One region of the Pantoea sp. X-Soil-ISGK-285 genome, then DNA from elsewhere that is predicted to be linked to it. Evidence: predicted binding sites of a transcription regulator. Region 1 holds the regulator's gene; each other region holds the start of a gene.

Region 1 (3,406 bases):
CGACACAAACCGCTCTGACCCTGTTCAATACGCAGGCACAGTATCAAAGCGGATTCCCGGCCCAGGCACAGTCCTAAAGCAACCTGCATCAGATACTGGAAGTGAAGTTAGCAGGTCTGCAATAACCCCTGCGGCTACTACAGCTCAATCACTTCATAGCTATGCGTAATGTTGACGCCTTTACCCAGCATGATGGCCACAGAGCAATATTTTTCAGCAGAAAGATCCACAGCGCGTGAGACCGCTTTATCCTGGAGGGCTTTGCCACTCACGATAAAATGCAGGTTGATGTGCGTAAAGATTCGCGGCGCCTCTTCACGACGTTCTGAGGTCAGTTTTACTTCACAATCAGCCACATCGTTTCGGCCTTTTTGCAGAATTGATACCACGTCAATCGCGCTGCATCCGCCCGCCGCCATCAGCACCATCTCCATTGGGCTGGGCGCTTTATCACCCGAATTTCCATCCATCAGTATCTGATGGCCGGATGAGGATTCTCCGAGGAATGTCAGCCCTTCTACCCATTTCACTCTTGCCTGCATGATTTTTGCTCCGGAATACGCTGTTTTGTCGCCAGAGTACGCTTTCGCCTGGTAAACAGCAATCCAGAGAAATCCGCCCGTAGCTGAAGCGAGACAACAGAAGACAGTCGGCAAAAGCTGTGCTACAAACAGTGCTGAAAATATTTTTCGTCACCCGATGACGAAGCCGGGAAGGATGATGCGCACTGCGCCTGATGCGGCCCGAATAATTTCCTGAAATGGAAACGCTTGAAGCTTTCACCGCCTGACAGGGAAAACTGCCCCCTGTATTTTGGGCACGATTACAACAGAGGATAATAGCGAATGGTTCTCGGCAAACCGCAAACAGACCCTACACTCGAATGGTTCCTGTCCCATTGCCATATTCACAAGTATCCATCCAAAAGTACGCTGATTCACCAAGGTGAAAAAGCAGAAACGCTTTACTACATCGTGAAAGGTTCCGTTGCGGTTCTGATTAAAGATGAAGAAGGCAAAGAGATGATTCTTTCCTACCTGAATCAGGGCGATTTTATTGGTGAACTTGGCCTGTTCGAAGAAGGCCAGGAGCGCAGCGCCTGGGTACGTGCGAAAAGCGCGTGCGAAGTGGCGGAAATTTCTTACAAGAAATTCCGTCAGCTGATCCAGGTTAACCCTGACATCCTGATGCGACTCTCATCGCAGATGGCGCGTCGCCTGCAGGTGACGTCTGAAAAAGTGGGTAACCTCGCTTTCCTCGACGTAACCGGACGCATTGCACAGACCCTGCTCAACCTGGCGAAGCAGCCAGATGCCATGACGCATCCCGACGGCATGCAAATTAAAATCACTCGTCAGGAAATTGGCCAGATTGTTGGTTGTTCACGTGAAACCGTGGGCCGTATTTTGAAGATGCTGGAAGATCAGAACCTGATCTCCGCACACGGCAAAACCATCGTCGTTTACGGCACCCGCTAATTCCTGTCACCCACGGCGTGATGGCAACATCACGCCGTTATTGTTTGTGTTGGGCCGATGTGGCGTCGAATTATTTACCATCCTGAAGTTAACTACGCCTTGCGGCAAACGCTGGTGCTCTGTCTGCCGGTGGCGCTGGGCTGGCTGGCTGGCGACCTGCAAAAAGGTCTGCTGTTCTCATTAGTGCCCGCCTGCTGCAACATCGCCGGTCTGGATACCCCGCATAAACGCTTCTTCAAACGCCTGATTGTTGGCGGCAGCCTGTTTGCCCTCGGCAGCTTTCTGATGCAGTGGCTCACCCTGCATGCTATTCCGCTGCCGCTGATCCTGTTTGCTATGCCCTTATTGCTCGGCGTTACCGGGGAGATCAGCCCGCTGCATGGCCGTCTGCTGCCCGGCACCCTGATTGCCGCCATCTTTACCCTGAGCCTGATTGGCCGCATGCCAATCTATGTTCCCCCGCTGCTCTATATCGGCGGCACGCTATGGTACGGGCTCTTTAACTGGTTCTGGTTCTGGCTGTGGAAAGAGCAGCCGATGCGCGAAAGCCTGAGCCTGATCTACCGCGAGCTGGCTAACTACTGCGACGCAAAATATACCCTGCTGACGCAGCTGACCGATCCGGAAAAGGCGCTGCCGCCGCTGCTGGCTCGTCAGCAGAAAGTGGTCGATCTGATTAACACCTGTTATCAGCAGATGCATATGCTGTCGGCAAGCCGCGATCACAGCCATAAACGGCTGACGCGCGCCTTTCAGGTGGCGCTGGATCTGCAGGAACATATCTCGGTCAGCCTGCATCGGCCGGAAGAGGTGCAGAAGCTGGTCGAACAGAGCCACGCCGAAGCGGTGATCCGCTGGAATGCCAAAACCATCTCGGCCCGGTTGCGGGTGCTGGCGGATAACATTCTCTATCACCAGCTACCCGATCGCTTTGCGATGGATAAACAGCTCGGCGCGCTGGAGAAAATCGCCCATCAGCATCCCGACAATCCGGTGGGTAACTTCTGCCTTTACCACTTCAACCGCATCGCGCGGGTTCTGCGCACCCAGAAACCCCTTTATCAGCGCGATCTGATGGCTGACCGCCAGCGCCGTCTGCCGCTGTTACCGGCGCTGCGCAGTTATCTCTCGTTCCGCTCATCGGCCCTGCGCACTGCCGGCCGCTTTGCGGTGATGCTGATGCTGGGCAGCGCGCTGGCTCTGTTCTTCAACATCCCCAAACCCTACTGGATCCTGATGACCATCATGTTCGTCAGCCAGAACGGCTACAGCGCTACCCGTGTCCGCATTCAGCACCGGGCGCTGGGCACTTTTGCCGGTCTGGTGATCGCGGCTGCCACGCTGCGCATGGCGGTGCCAGAGTCGCTGGTACTGCTGATCATGCTGGCGATTACCTTTATCAGCTATCGCTTTACCCGCCAGTTCTATGGCTGGTCGATGATTGGCTTTACGGTCACGGCGGTTTACTCGCTGCAATTGCTGTCGCTGAATGGCGCGCAGTTTCTGCTGCCACGTCTCATGGATACGCTGATGGGTTGTCTGATCGCCTTTGGCGGGATGCTGTGGCTGTGGCCGCAGTGGCAGAGCGGCTTACTGCGGCAGAACGCCCATGACGCACTGGAAACCTATCAGGATGCGCTACAGCTGTTGCTGGGTGACGAACAGTCACCAGAGAAACTGGCTTATCAGCGGGTGAAGGTCAATCAGGCACACAATGCGCTGTTTAACTCACTGAATCAGGCGATGCAGGAACCCGCGTTCAACTCCCGCTATCTGAGTGATATGCGGCTCTGGGTCACGCACAGTCAGTTTATCGTCGAGCATATCAACGCCATGACGATTCTGGCGCGGGAGCACACCATGCTCACTGCCTCGCTGGCTGAGCGTTACCTGCAATCCTGTGAAATCGCGCTGCAGCGGTGTCAGCA
Region 2 (3,406 bases), 1.5 Mb from region 1:
ATCATCGAAAAACATCATTCAGAGCCTGAGGTGATGCTGAGCGAGCTGAAGAACTTTGTCAGCCGTCTTAAAGCCGCCAGCCGTTAATCCTGCCAGCATGCCTTATCGCGCGATAAGGCATGATTTGTTTCCTTTTTTTTCATTCCCCCATTTGCCCTTTTTGCAAAATCTGCACCACAATGACAATGCGCCGTTACGGTAACGTCGCATCCATTTTGTGACAGGGAGAGAAAGCAATGAAATTCGTTAAACTGCTGACAGGTGCTGTACTGGCGGGCGTGGTTGCGCTGACACTGAGCGCCTGTGCGCCAACCGCAACCAAAGAGGGAACCGGTGGCTATATTGATGACACCGTGGTGACCACAAAAGTTAAAGGTGAACTGCTGAAAGATGACTCGCTGAAATCAACTGAAATCAACGTAGAAACCTTCAAAGGTAAAGTTCAGCTGAGCGGTTTTGTTTCATCACCACAGATGGCTAACCGTGCCGTTCAGGTTACGCGCAGCGTGGCGGGCGTGAAGTCCGTTGTTAACAATATGCAGATCAAATAACGTCTTAACAGACAAAAAAAGGCCGCTGATTCAGCGGCTTTTTTATTATCTTTATCCTCAGAAACGGTAACCCGCTCCGAAGAAGAAGACCCAGGGATCGATGCGCATATTGATATTCTGCTGCTCGCCACCCGCTTTAAACTTCACTTCCGTATCAATATCCATGTACCACACCGACGCATTCAGCATCCAGTCACGGTTAATCTGATAATCCAGACCGACCTGACCCGCCACACCCCAGGAATCCTTCACGCTGAGATCGGTCAGGCCCGCATCGCGGCCCGTCTGGTTGAAATCGGCATCGTAAAAGGTGGTGTAGTTGATACCTACGCCAACGTAAGGACGCGCTTTGCTCTTGCTGTCAAAGAAGTAGTACTGCGCCATCAGCGTAGGCGGTAACTGGCGTACCGTTGCCAGTGTTCCGGTCGGGCCCAGGCCCACCTTGTGACGGAACGGTGTGGCGGCCAGTAATTCGACACCAATGTTGTCCGTTGCCATGTAAGTAAAGGTCAGGCCCAGCTGCGTGTCGTTGGATGCGCTGAACTCGCCCATCCCTAACACATTATCGGAACCTTCGGTGGGCCGGACGGTGGCACTACCGGCACGCATAAAGAAGTCGCCTGCTTCGTGGGCCATCGACAGCTGAGGGAAAGCCAGAGCCAGCAGCATCGCGCATTTTGCCAGTTTCATCATCACTCCTTTGCTTAATGTTAATGTCGCGAACGTCATCGCTTTTTGCTGGCAAATATTTAACGTGATTTACAGAAAATTGCACTCTGTACCCTTCACATAAATTACTTAAAAAACAATGAATTGATTTAGATCAATTTCGGCTCGGGCTGGCGCAGCAAAATTCCCCTTGCTGAATAATTTCGCCAGGCCTATTTTGCTTATCTTCTCTGGTGATTTTGGTTCGATGCCCTGGGAGGGGCGGGTGATCAAATGAGTGAAATAACTAACCCTTGTGTCAGCTGTGGCGCCTGCTGCGCCCATTTCCGCGTCTCATTTTACTGGGCCGAAGCCGATGATGCCGGCGGCCCGGTGCCGACCGCATTAACCGAACCGCTCAGCCTGTTAATGCGCAATATGCGTGGAACGAACGATCGCGCGCCGCGCTGCGTTGCCCTTGAAGGCGACATTGGCGGCTGTGTCTCCTGCGGAATTTACGAACAACGTCCGACGCCCTGTCGGGAATTTTCGATGTCGGGCGAAGCGGGTATCCACAATGAAGCCTGCGATCGCGCCCGCGCCCGGTATGGTCTTCCCGCCCTTTTTTCCCCATCTTTACCTGTCATGACAGAAAGTTATGCCACAGCGGGTGCCCGCGAGCTGCCAGAACATGTACAATCGCCGGGTTAATTAACCCGGTTCCTCAAAGGAGTGTACATGTCTATCACGGCAAGCTCGTTATACCGTGACACAGGAAATTTCGCGCGCCATCAACTGGCTACGGTGCTGTTGATGTCGCTGCTGGCCGCTTTTATCACCGTCATGCTGGTGCATGTGCTGACGCCAGGTGCCGATCAGATGGCCCTCCTGCAACAGGGTGACGATAGCGCCGGTTCGCTGTTTGAGATGGTGCAGAATATGTCACCGGAACAGCAGCAGGTGCTGCTGCGCGCCTCGGCGGCCAGCACCTTCGCTGCGCTGATGGGGAACACGCTGCTGCTTGGCGGAATGCTCTATCTGATCCCGATGGTCTCTTCCGGCCAGCGTGTCAGTGCGTTGCGGGCGATTGGTGCTTCAGCGCCGCTGCTGCCAAAGCTGCTGCTGCTCACCTTCCTGATGACGCTGGTGGCGCAACTGGGCTTTATGGTGCTGGTGGTGCCAGGCATTCTGCTGACGATTCTGCTGTCGCTGGCTCCGGTGATGGTGGCCAGTGAGAAGATGGGTGTCTTTGCCGCCATGCGGGCCAGCATGCGGATGGCGTGGAAGAATGTGAAGCTGATTGCCCCCGCTATTCTGCTCTGGCTGCTGGCCAAAGTGGTGGTGATGCTGTTCTTCTCTTCGCTGACGGTTTTACCGCTGAATGTCTCGTCGGTGATTTTCACCGCGGCAGGCAATGTGGTTTCGGCGATGTTGATTATCTATCTTTATCGGCTCTATATGCTGTTACGTTGATTGACGATGTGCCTTCGGGCACATTTGCAGCCAACTCTGAATGGAAAAACTATGAAGCAGCTACTCGACTTTCTTCCCCTGGTGGTCTTTTTCATCTTCTACAAGCTGTATGACATTTTTGTCGCCTCGGGCGCGCTGATTGTCGCGACCGGTCTGGCGCTGGTTGTCAGCTGGGTGCTCTATCGCAAGCTGGAAAAGATGACGATTTTCACCTTTGTGCTGGTGGCGGTTTTTGGCACCCTGACGCTGGTGTTCCACAACGATGAGTTCATTAAGTGGAAAGTCACGGTTATCTACAGCCTGTTTGCCGCCGCTCTGCTCTACAGCCAGTGGTTTATGGAGCAGACGCTGATTCAGCGCATGCTGGGCAAAGAGCTGCAGCTGCCCGACGCGGTCTGGCGCAGGCTCAACGTTGCCTGGGCGCTGTTCTTCTTTATCTGCGGCCTGGTAAACATCTATGTCGCCTTTTGGTTATCTCAGGCGTTTTGGGTTAACTTTAAAGTGTTCGGTCTCTCCGGTCTGACCTTACTGTTTACCCTGCTCAGCGGGCTTTACATCTGGCGACAGATGCCGCAGCAGGAACAAAAATAATCATCTGCCCGGTCCGCCGGGCATTTTTTTAGCATTCACCTGCATAGAAGTGGAAGCAATGGGCGAAAAACATAAATTGCCGAAAGGCGAAATGGTGCTGCGTACGCTCGCCATGCCAGCAGATACCAACGCCAACGGCGATA
Region 3 (3,406 bases), 850 kb from region 1:
GGCTCAGTGATTCGTGCACTGACCGAAGAGACCGGCACAACGATTGAAATTGAAGATGACGGCACCGTGAAAATCGCTGCGACCGATGGTCTGAAAGCGAAAGAAGCGATTCGTCGTATCGAAGAGATTACCGCAGAGATCGAAGTGGGCCGCGTTTACAGTGGTAAAGTGACCCGTATCGTTGACTTCGGCGCCTTCGTTGCAATCGGCGGTGGTAAAGAAGGTCTGGTTCACATTTCACAAATCGCTGATAAGCGCGTTGAGAAAGTGACCGACTATCTGCAGATGGGTCAGGAAGTACCGGTTAAGGTGATGGAAGTTGATCGCCAGGGCCGTGTACGTCTGAGCATCAAAGAAGCGACAGAATCTAAGCCGCAGGCTGAAGAAGCTGTCGCGGTGACCACGCCTGACGCTGCTGAATAAGTCGTTGCTGATTTGCCCCTCTCTGCCTGGCAGAGAGGGGCGTTTGTATCATCGCGAGGGCGGGAATCCTTGTGCACAGCAGGCGGATGACAGGATGGTTATCCCAATGTTTGTATTCGGGAGTGGGAAATGAAGCCTTTTCTGCGCTGGTGTTTTGTTGCGACAGCTTTGACGCTGGCAGGATGCAGCAACTCCAATTGGCGTAAGAACGAAGTTCTTGCAGTGCCTTTACAGCCCACACTGCAGCAGGAAGTGATACTGGCGCGCATGGAACAAATTCTTGCCAGTCGCGCTCTCACCGATGATGAACGCGCACAGCTGTTATATGAGCGCGGAGTGTTGTATGATAGTTTAGGTCTGCGGGCATTAGCGCGGAACGATTTTTCGCAAGCGCTGTCTATAAGACCAGATATGCCCGAAGTGTTTAACTACTTAGGCATATATTTAACGCAGGCGGGCAACTTTGATGCCGCCTATGAAGCGTTTGATTCTGTACTTGAGCTTGATCCAACTTACAACTATGCGCATTTAAACCGTGGTATCGCCCTCTATTACGGCGGTCGATACAAGTTAGCGCAAGATGATCTGCTGGCGTTTTATCAAGACGATCCTAACGATCCTTTCCGCAGTTTGTGGCTCTATCTCGTTGAACGTGAGATGGATGTCGACAAGGCAAAAGTCGCGCTTCAACAGCGTCACGACAAAGCGGTCAGAGATCAATGGGGATGGAATATTGTCGAGTTCTACCTTGGAGATATCAACGAGAAAACGTTGATGGAAAGTCTCAAGGCGGACGCAACGGATAACACCTCGCTCGCTGAACATCTCAGTGAAACCAACTTCTATTTAGGTAAGTACTACCTAAGTCTGGGGGAGAAGGACGACGCGAAAGCGTTGTTCAAACTGGCGGTGGCCAACAACGTCAATAACTTTGTTGAACACCGATACGCATTGTTGGAACTGGCGCAACTCGGCCAGGCACAAGACGATTTATCAGAATCTGACCAGCAATAGCTGACGAACTTAATTTGCCTGTAAAACCTGTTAAGTCATCATCTTAAAGGATGAAGGCTTTTCTGTTCGTCAAAACTTTTAATTTGAGCCGGTTCACACTTTTTGATGAAAATGACTGAAAGTTTTCACGACGAGTTATGTAGACTGGCCGCCGCAATCTAAGAGGCACGTGTACTACATGACTGATATTCAAACCACTTTTGCTGACCTTGGCCTGAACGCCGACATCCTTGAATCACTGAATGGCATGGGCTACGTAAAGCCATCCCCAATCCAGGCTGAGTGTATTCCTCACCTGCTGGCGGGCCGTGACGTGTTAGGCATGGCGCAGACCGGGAGTGGTAAAACCGCGGCGTTCTCTCTGCCGCTGTTACACAACATTGATCCTACTGTTAAAGCGCCACAAATCCTGGTGCTGGCACCTACCCGCGAACTGGCGGTACAGGTTGCTGAAGCAGTTACCGAATTCTCTAAACACATGCGTGGCCTGAACGTGGTTGCCCTTTACGGCGGCCAGCGTTATGACGTGCAGCTGCGCGCACTGCGTCAGGGACCACAGGTTGTTGTGGGTACGCCTGGCCGTCTGCTTGACCACCTGAAACGCGGCACGTTAGACCTTTCTAACCTGCGTGGCCTGGTACTGGATGAAGCAGACGAAATGCTGCGCATGGGCTTCATCGAAGACGTTGAAACCATCATGGCGCAAATTCCAGCCGATCATCAGACCGCGCTGTTCTCTGCAACCATGCCGGAAGCGATTCGTCGTATCACCAAACGCTTCATGAAAGATCCACAGGAAGTGCGTATTCAGTCAAGCCTGACCACGCGTCCTGATATCAGCCAGAGCTACTGGACCGCTTACGGTCGTAAAACAGACGCACTGGTTCGCTTCCTGGAAGCAGAAGACTTTGATGCTGCCATCATCTTCGTGCGTACCAAAAACGCAACCATGGAAGTGGCAGAAGCGCTGGAACGTAGTGGCTATAACAGCGCCGCGCTGAACGGTGACATGAACCAGGCTCTGCGTGAGCAGACGCTTGAGCGCCTGAAAGATGGTCGTCTCGACATTCTGATTGCAACCGACGTTGCGGCCCGTGGCCTGGACGTTGAGCGCATCAGCCTGGTTGTTAACTACGACATCCCGATGGACTCAGAATCTTACGTTCACCGTATCGGCCGTACCGGTCGTGCTGGTCGTGCTGGCCGTGCGCTGCTGTTCGTTGAGAACCGCGAACGCCGTCTGCTGCGTAACATCGAACGTACCATGAAGCTGACCATTCCTGAGGTAGAACTGCCTAACGCAGAACTGCTGGGTGAGCGTCGTCTGGCTAAGTTCGCTGCTAAAGTTCAGCAGCAGCTGGAAAGCAGCGATCTGGATCAGTACCGTGCTCTGCTGGCTAAAATGCAGCCAGAAGACGAAATGGATCTGGAAACACTGGCAGCCGCACTGCTGAAGATGGCACAGGGCGAACGTCCTCTGATTCTGCCACCAGAAGCACCGCGTCCGGCACGTCGCGAATACCGCGATCGTGACGAGCGTGATGGCCGTCGTGACAGCCGTGAAGCGCGTGGCGATTCTCGTGCTCCGCGTGAAAACCGCGAAAGCCGTGATGGCGATCGTCCACGTCGCGAACGTCGTGACGTTGGCGAAATGCAGCTGTACCGCATCGAAGTAGGCCGCGATGATGGTGTTGAAGTTCGTCACATCGTTGGCGCTATCGCTAACGAAGGCGACATCAGCAGCCGTTACATCGGTAACATCAAGCTGTTCGGTACCCACTCGACTATCGAGCTGCCGAAAGGCATGCCAGGCGATGTGCTGCAGCACTTTACCCGTACCCGTATTCTGAACAAGCCGATGAATATGCAGTTACTGGGTGATGCACAGCCGAACGAAGGCCGTGGTGACCGTCGTCCAGCTGGTGCTGGCGGTGAGCGTCGCAGCGGTCCAGGTGCAGGCGGTCCGGGC
Region 4 (3,406 bases), 1.2 Mb from region 1:
ACCCGCAGCTCGGCCTGTGGCGTAATGTTCATTGCCATAATGCGGCGCAGCGTACTGGCACAGCCAATCACCACCGCAGGGATGCCATTCAGCTCACCTTCAGAGAGTGACTTAATGATGATTTCCGGGCTGATGCCCGCTGGATCGCCCATGGTGATCGCAATAATTTTACTCACTCGACTTCTCCTCAATAAAACCAATGGCTGCTACCAGGGTATTTTCATCACCAAAGCCACCCGCTTTGGTCATCACCGGCAGAGTAAATTCACTGTTAAGCAGAACCCCGTGCGGCACACAGCCCGCCACCAGACCCTGAATTTTAAAGCCGCTGGCCCCCAGTGCCTGGGCAACGGCAATCGCCACGTCGCCTCCCGACAGATAGAGCGCATGCGGCAGCTGTGTCCGGCACAGGCTGTGAGTCATTTCGCCCAGCAACAGACTGATCGCTTCGCCCAGCTGCTGGCGGGTCACGCTGTGCTGCTGGCTGAGATGCTCAATGTCGTGACGCTGGGATTCATGCTGGCAGGTGCGGATCACCGTATGGCGACCGGCACGAAGTGCGCCGGCAGCCTGTTCGATCCAGCGATTCCGGTCAGGCCAGGCGGGCTGCTGAAACAGCTGGCGGATATCGACATCCACGATCTCAACTGCCCGCTGGTTAAGCAGCGTGGCGATTTGCTGCTGCGCGCTGCTGCTCATCGATCCCACTACCGCAAGCACGGGCCGCGACGGGCGAACAGAGAGCGCTGCGCCCAGCGCATCGCTTAAACCGGCTGCTCCCACCAGCAGCGGCTTCTCTGTCAGCCGCGCCGCAGCGATTATCAGTCGCGCCAGATCGGCTTCATTTTCGGCATCCACCACCACCACGCCGTGCGCCGCCGCTAACACCGCATCAAGCCGATCGCTGCGCAGCGTCGGGAGATCGATCTCCGTGCCGTCGATCTGCATCTGATCGAGTACGCGGGGGCTGAGGATCGGGGTTTTCGGATCGCTGGCAAATTCGGTGTCTGTCAGTAAGCGCTGATTGACCCACACTTTACCTTCGCATGTGGTGCGGCCCAGTCGTGGCACGGCCGGTGCCACCAGCGCCAGCCTTTTGCCGCTGGCGTGCAGCGCAGCCGCGGTTTCAGCACCGACGTTGCCGCGCAGCGTGGAGTCGATCTTTTTAAACAGCCAGCCCTGCTGAAGCTGTGCGGCGAAGTGCTGCACCACCTGAGCCACGCGCTCTGCGGCCTGGCTGGCGCTGACTGCCCGACTGTCGGTGCTGATAACCAGCACATCCGCAGCGTCGTCTGGCAACGGTGCCTTAGTGCCAAACAGCACATGTACGCGGGCGCCAGCCTGTGCCAGTCCGCTACCCGCATCGTTGGCACCGGTAAAGTCATCGGCGATGACCAGCACCGGGGTTTTCCATAATGATGAGCCCATCCTCACTCCTGTCAGGCGATTGCCACTGCATTTGATTATATTCAATCATGATTGATTATATGTGAGCAAGTTCAAATTAATCGAAATCGATATGCCTTATAAAATTAGCCACAGAGAGTGACTGACTTCGCATTGCGCTGAGCAAGATTAATCATCTGCTCAGACAGGACAGAAATAAGGGTATGAAATGAACATTAACAGCACGGTGATTAGCGGTTATCAGGCGTTAAACGACATGCGCTATCTGCTGAAGGGGATATCGACAGCAGTCGTGGTCACTGACCGGAACATTGAGGCTATTCCGGCAGTGCAGGCGCTGATGGGTCAACTTCGGGATCAGATTCCGGGTATCAGCGTGGTCAACAGCGTCCCGCCTGAACCAAGCCAGCATGATGTGGCAGCGATTATCGCGACGCTCTCCCGGCCCCAGGTCGATATAGTGATTGGCATCGGCGGCGGCAGCGTGCTGGATGTGGCGAAGCTGCTCTCAGTGCTGTGCATCGACGCCGCGCCTTCGCTGGACGCCCTGCTGGCAGGCGAAAAACCGCAGCGCCGTACCCGTTCAATACTAATCCCTACCACCGCAGGCACGGGTTCTGAAGCGACGCCCAATGCGATCCTGGCGATCCCGGAGAAAGAGACCAAAGTCGGCATTATTTCACCGGTGATGCTACCCGATGTGGTGGCCCTGGTGCCGGAACTGACCACCAGCATGCCGGCCCACATCGCCTCTTCAACCGGTATTGACGCCCTCTGCCATCTGATTGAGTGCTTTACCGCCAATGTCGCCAACCCGGTCAGCGACAACTATGCGCTGACTGGGATGAAGAAACTGTTCGCTAATCTCGAAACCACCCTGCGCGAGCCAGAAAATTTGCAGGCACGCCTGGAGATGCTCTGGGCTTCTTATTATGGCGGTGCATCGATTGCCCATGCCGGGACACATCTGGTGCATGCCCTCTCTTACCCGCTCGGCGGCAGATATCATCTGCCACACGGCGTCGCCAACGCCATCCTGCTGGCTCCCTGCATGCGCTTTGTCCGTCCGGCGGCGGTGAGCAAATTCGCTCAGGTCTATGATCTGCTGCCCGACGCCGACGTCCGTTTAAGCGATGAAGAGAAATCACACGCGCTGGTCGACTACTTCACCGCGCTGGTGGCGCGGCTGCAGCTGCCTGCCAGCCTGGAAGCACTGGGCATCAGCCCGGATCAACTGCCCTGGTTAGTGGAAGCCGCGCTCAACGTCCAGCGTCTGATGAACAACGTGCCGATGGCGGTCACCGCCGACGATGTGCGCGCCGTCTACCTGACGCTTTTCCCTTCCTGCCAGGCGTAATGAGGATTGTCATGAATAAGAAAATAAATGGCGTACTGACCGCCATCGTCACCACTTTTGACCGGGAAGGTGCCTTTGATCCGGAGAGGCAGCGCGAACAGGTCAGACGCCAGATCAACGCTGGTAACGGCATCTTCTGTGGCGGAACCAACGGCGAATTCTTTGTGCTGAACGAGCAGGAGAAGATCGCGGTTACCACCACCTGCGTCGATGAAGTTAACGGCCGGGCATCGGTGGTGGCGCATATCGGGGAGATTTCGACCCGTGAAACTATCCGGCTCGGCAAACAGATTGCCTGCCTTGGCGTAGATGCTGTTTCCGCGATCACCCCGTGGTTTGTTCCGCTTAAGCAGCAGGAGCTGATCGACCACTATCAGCGCGTGGCTGACGCGCTTACGGTACCGCTGTTCCTCTACAACATCCCGGCGCGTACCGGCAATACCTTGCAGCCAGAGACTGTTCGTACGCTGGCCGCGCATCCGAACATCATCGGCATTAAAGATTCAGCAGGCAGCTATGAAAGTCTGAGCGGCTTTCTGCAGGCTACCGCCGACTGTCAGGACTTTGCTGTGCTGAACGGCCCGGATTCGCTGATCCACCAGGGTTTTGTGGATGGCTGCTCCGCCTCAATTTCCGGGCTGG

What was found. The regulator CRP, encoded in region 1, controls carbon source genes, mostly activating them, when cyclic AMP is high. The targets are predictions, from matches to a motif close to ATGTGANNNNNNTCACAT.
Region 2: a site for CRP is predicted at 1,363-1,380, ahead of ompW (outer membrane protein OmpW). Genes of this name have one in related genera too.
Region 3: a site for CRP is predicted at 1,519-1,536, ahead of yrbN (protein YrbN). Genes of this name have one in related genera too.
Region 4: a site for CRP is predicted at 1,488-1,505, ahead of AC6I8B_RS03565 (iron-containing alcohol dehydrogenase). Genes of this name have one in related genera too.

The regions. Positions count from the first base shown of each region.
Region 1 is NZ_AP035938.1:3,714,432-3,717,837, forward strand. It holds gene AC6I8B_RS17595 (OsmC family protein) at 138-542, opposite strand; gene crp (cAMP-activated global transcriptional regulator CRP) at 846-1,478, shown strand; gene AC6I8B_RS17605 (YccS/YhfK family putative transporter) at 1,536-3,406, shown strand, end outside.
Region 2 is NZ_AP035938.1:2,257,281-2,260,686, forward strand. It holds gene trpA (tryptophan synthase subunit alpha) at 1-87, shown strand, start outside; gene AC6I8B_RS10780 (BON domain-containing protein) at 237-551, shown strand; gene ompW (outer membrane protein OmpW) at 609-1,244, opposite strand; gene AC6I8B_RS10790 (YkgJ family cysteine cluster protein) at 1,494-1,910, shown strand; gene AC6I8B_RS10795 (YciC family protein) at 1,938-2,672, shown strand; gene AC6I8B_RS10800 (septation protein A) at 2,724-3,263, shown strand; gene yciA (acyl-CoA thioester hydrolase YciA) at 3,322-3,406, shown strand, end outside.
Region 3 is NZ_AP035938.1:492,457-495,862, forward strand. It holds gene pnp (polyribonucleotide nucleotidyltransferase) at 1-423, shown strand, start outside; gene nlpI (lipoprotein NlpI) at 553-1,437, shown strand; gene yrbN (protein YrbN) at 1,543-1,599, shown strand; gene AC6I8B_RS02235 (DEAD/DEAH family ATP-dependent RNA helicase) at 1,616-3,406, shown strand, end outside.
Region 4 is NZ_AP035938.1:788,782-792,187, reverse strand. It holds gene AC6I8B_RS03575 (D-threonate 4-phosphate dehydrogenase) at 1-176, opposite strand, end outside; gene dtnK (D-threonate kinase) at 169-1,428, opposite strand; gene AC6I8B_RS03565 (iron-containing alcohol dehydrogenase) at 1,616-2,764, shown strand; gene AC6I8B_RS03560 (dihydrodipicolinate synthase family protein) at 2,776-3,406, shown strand, end outside.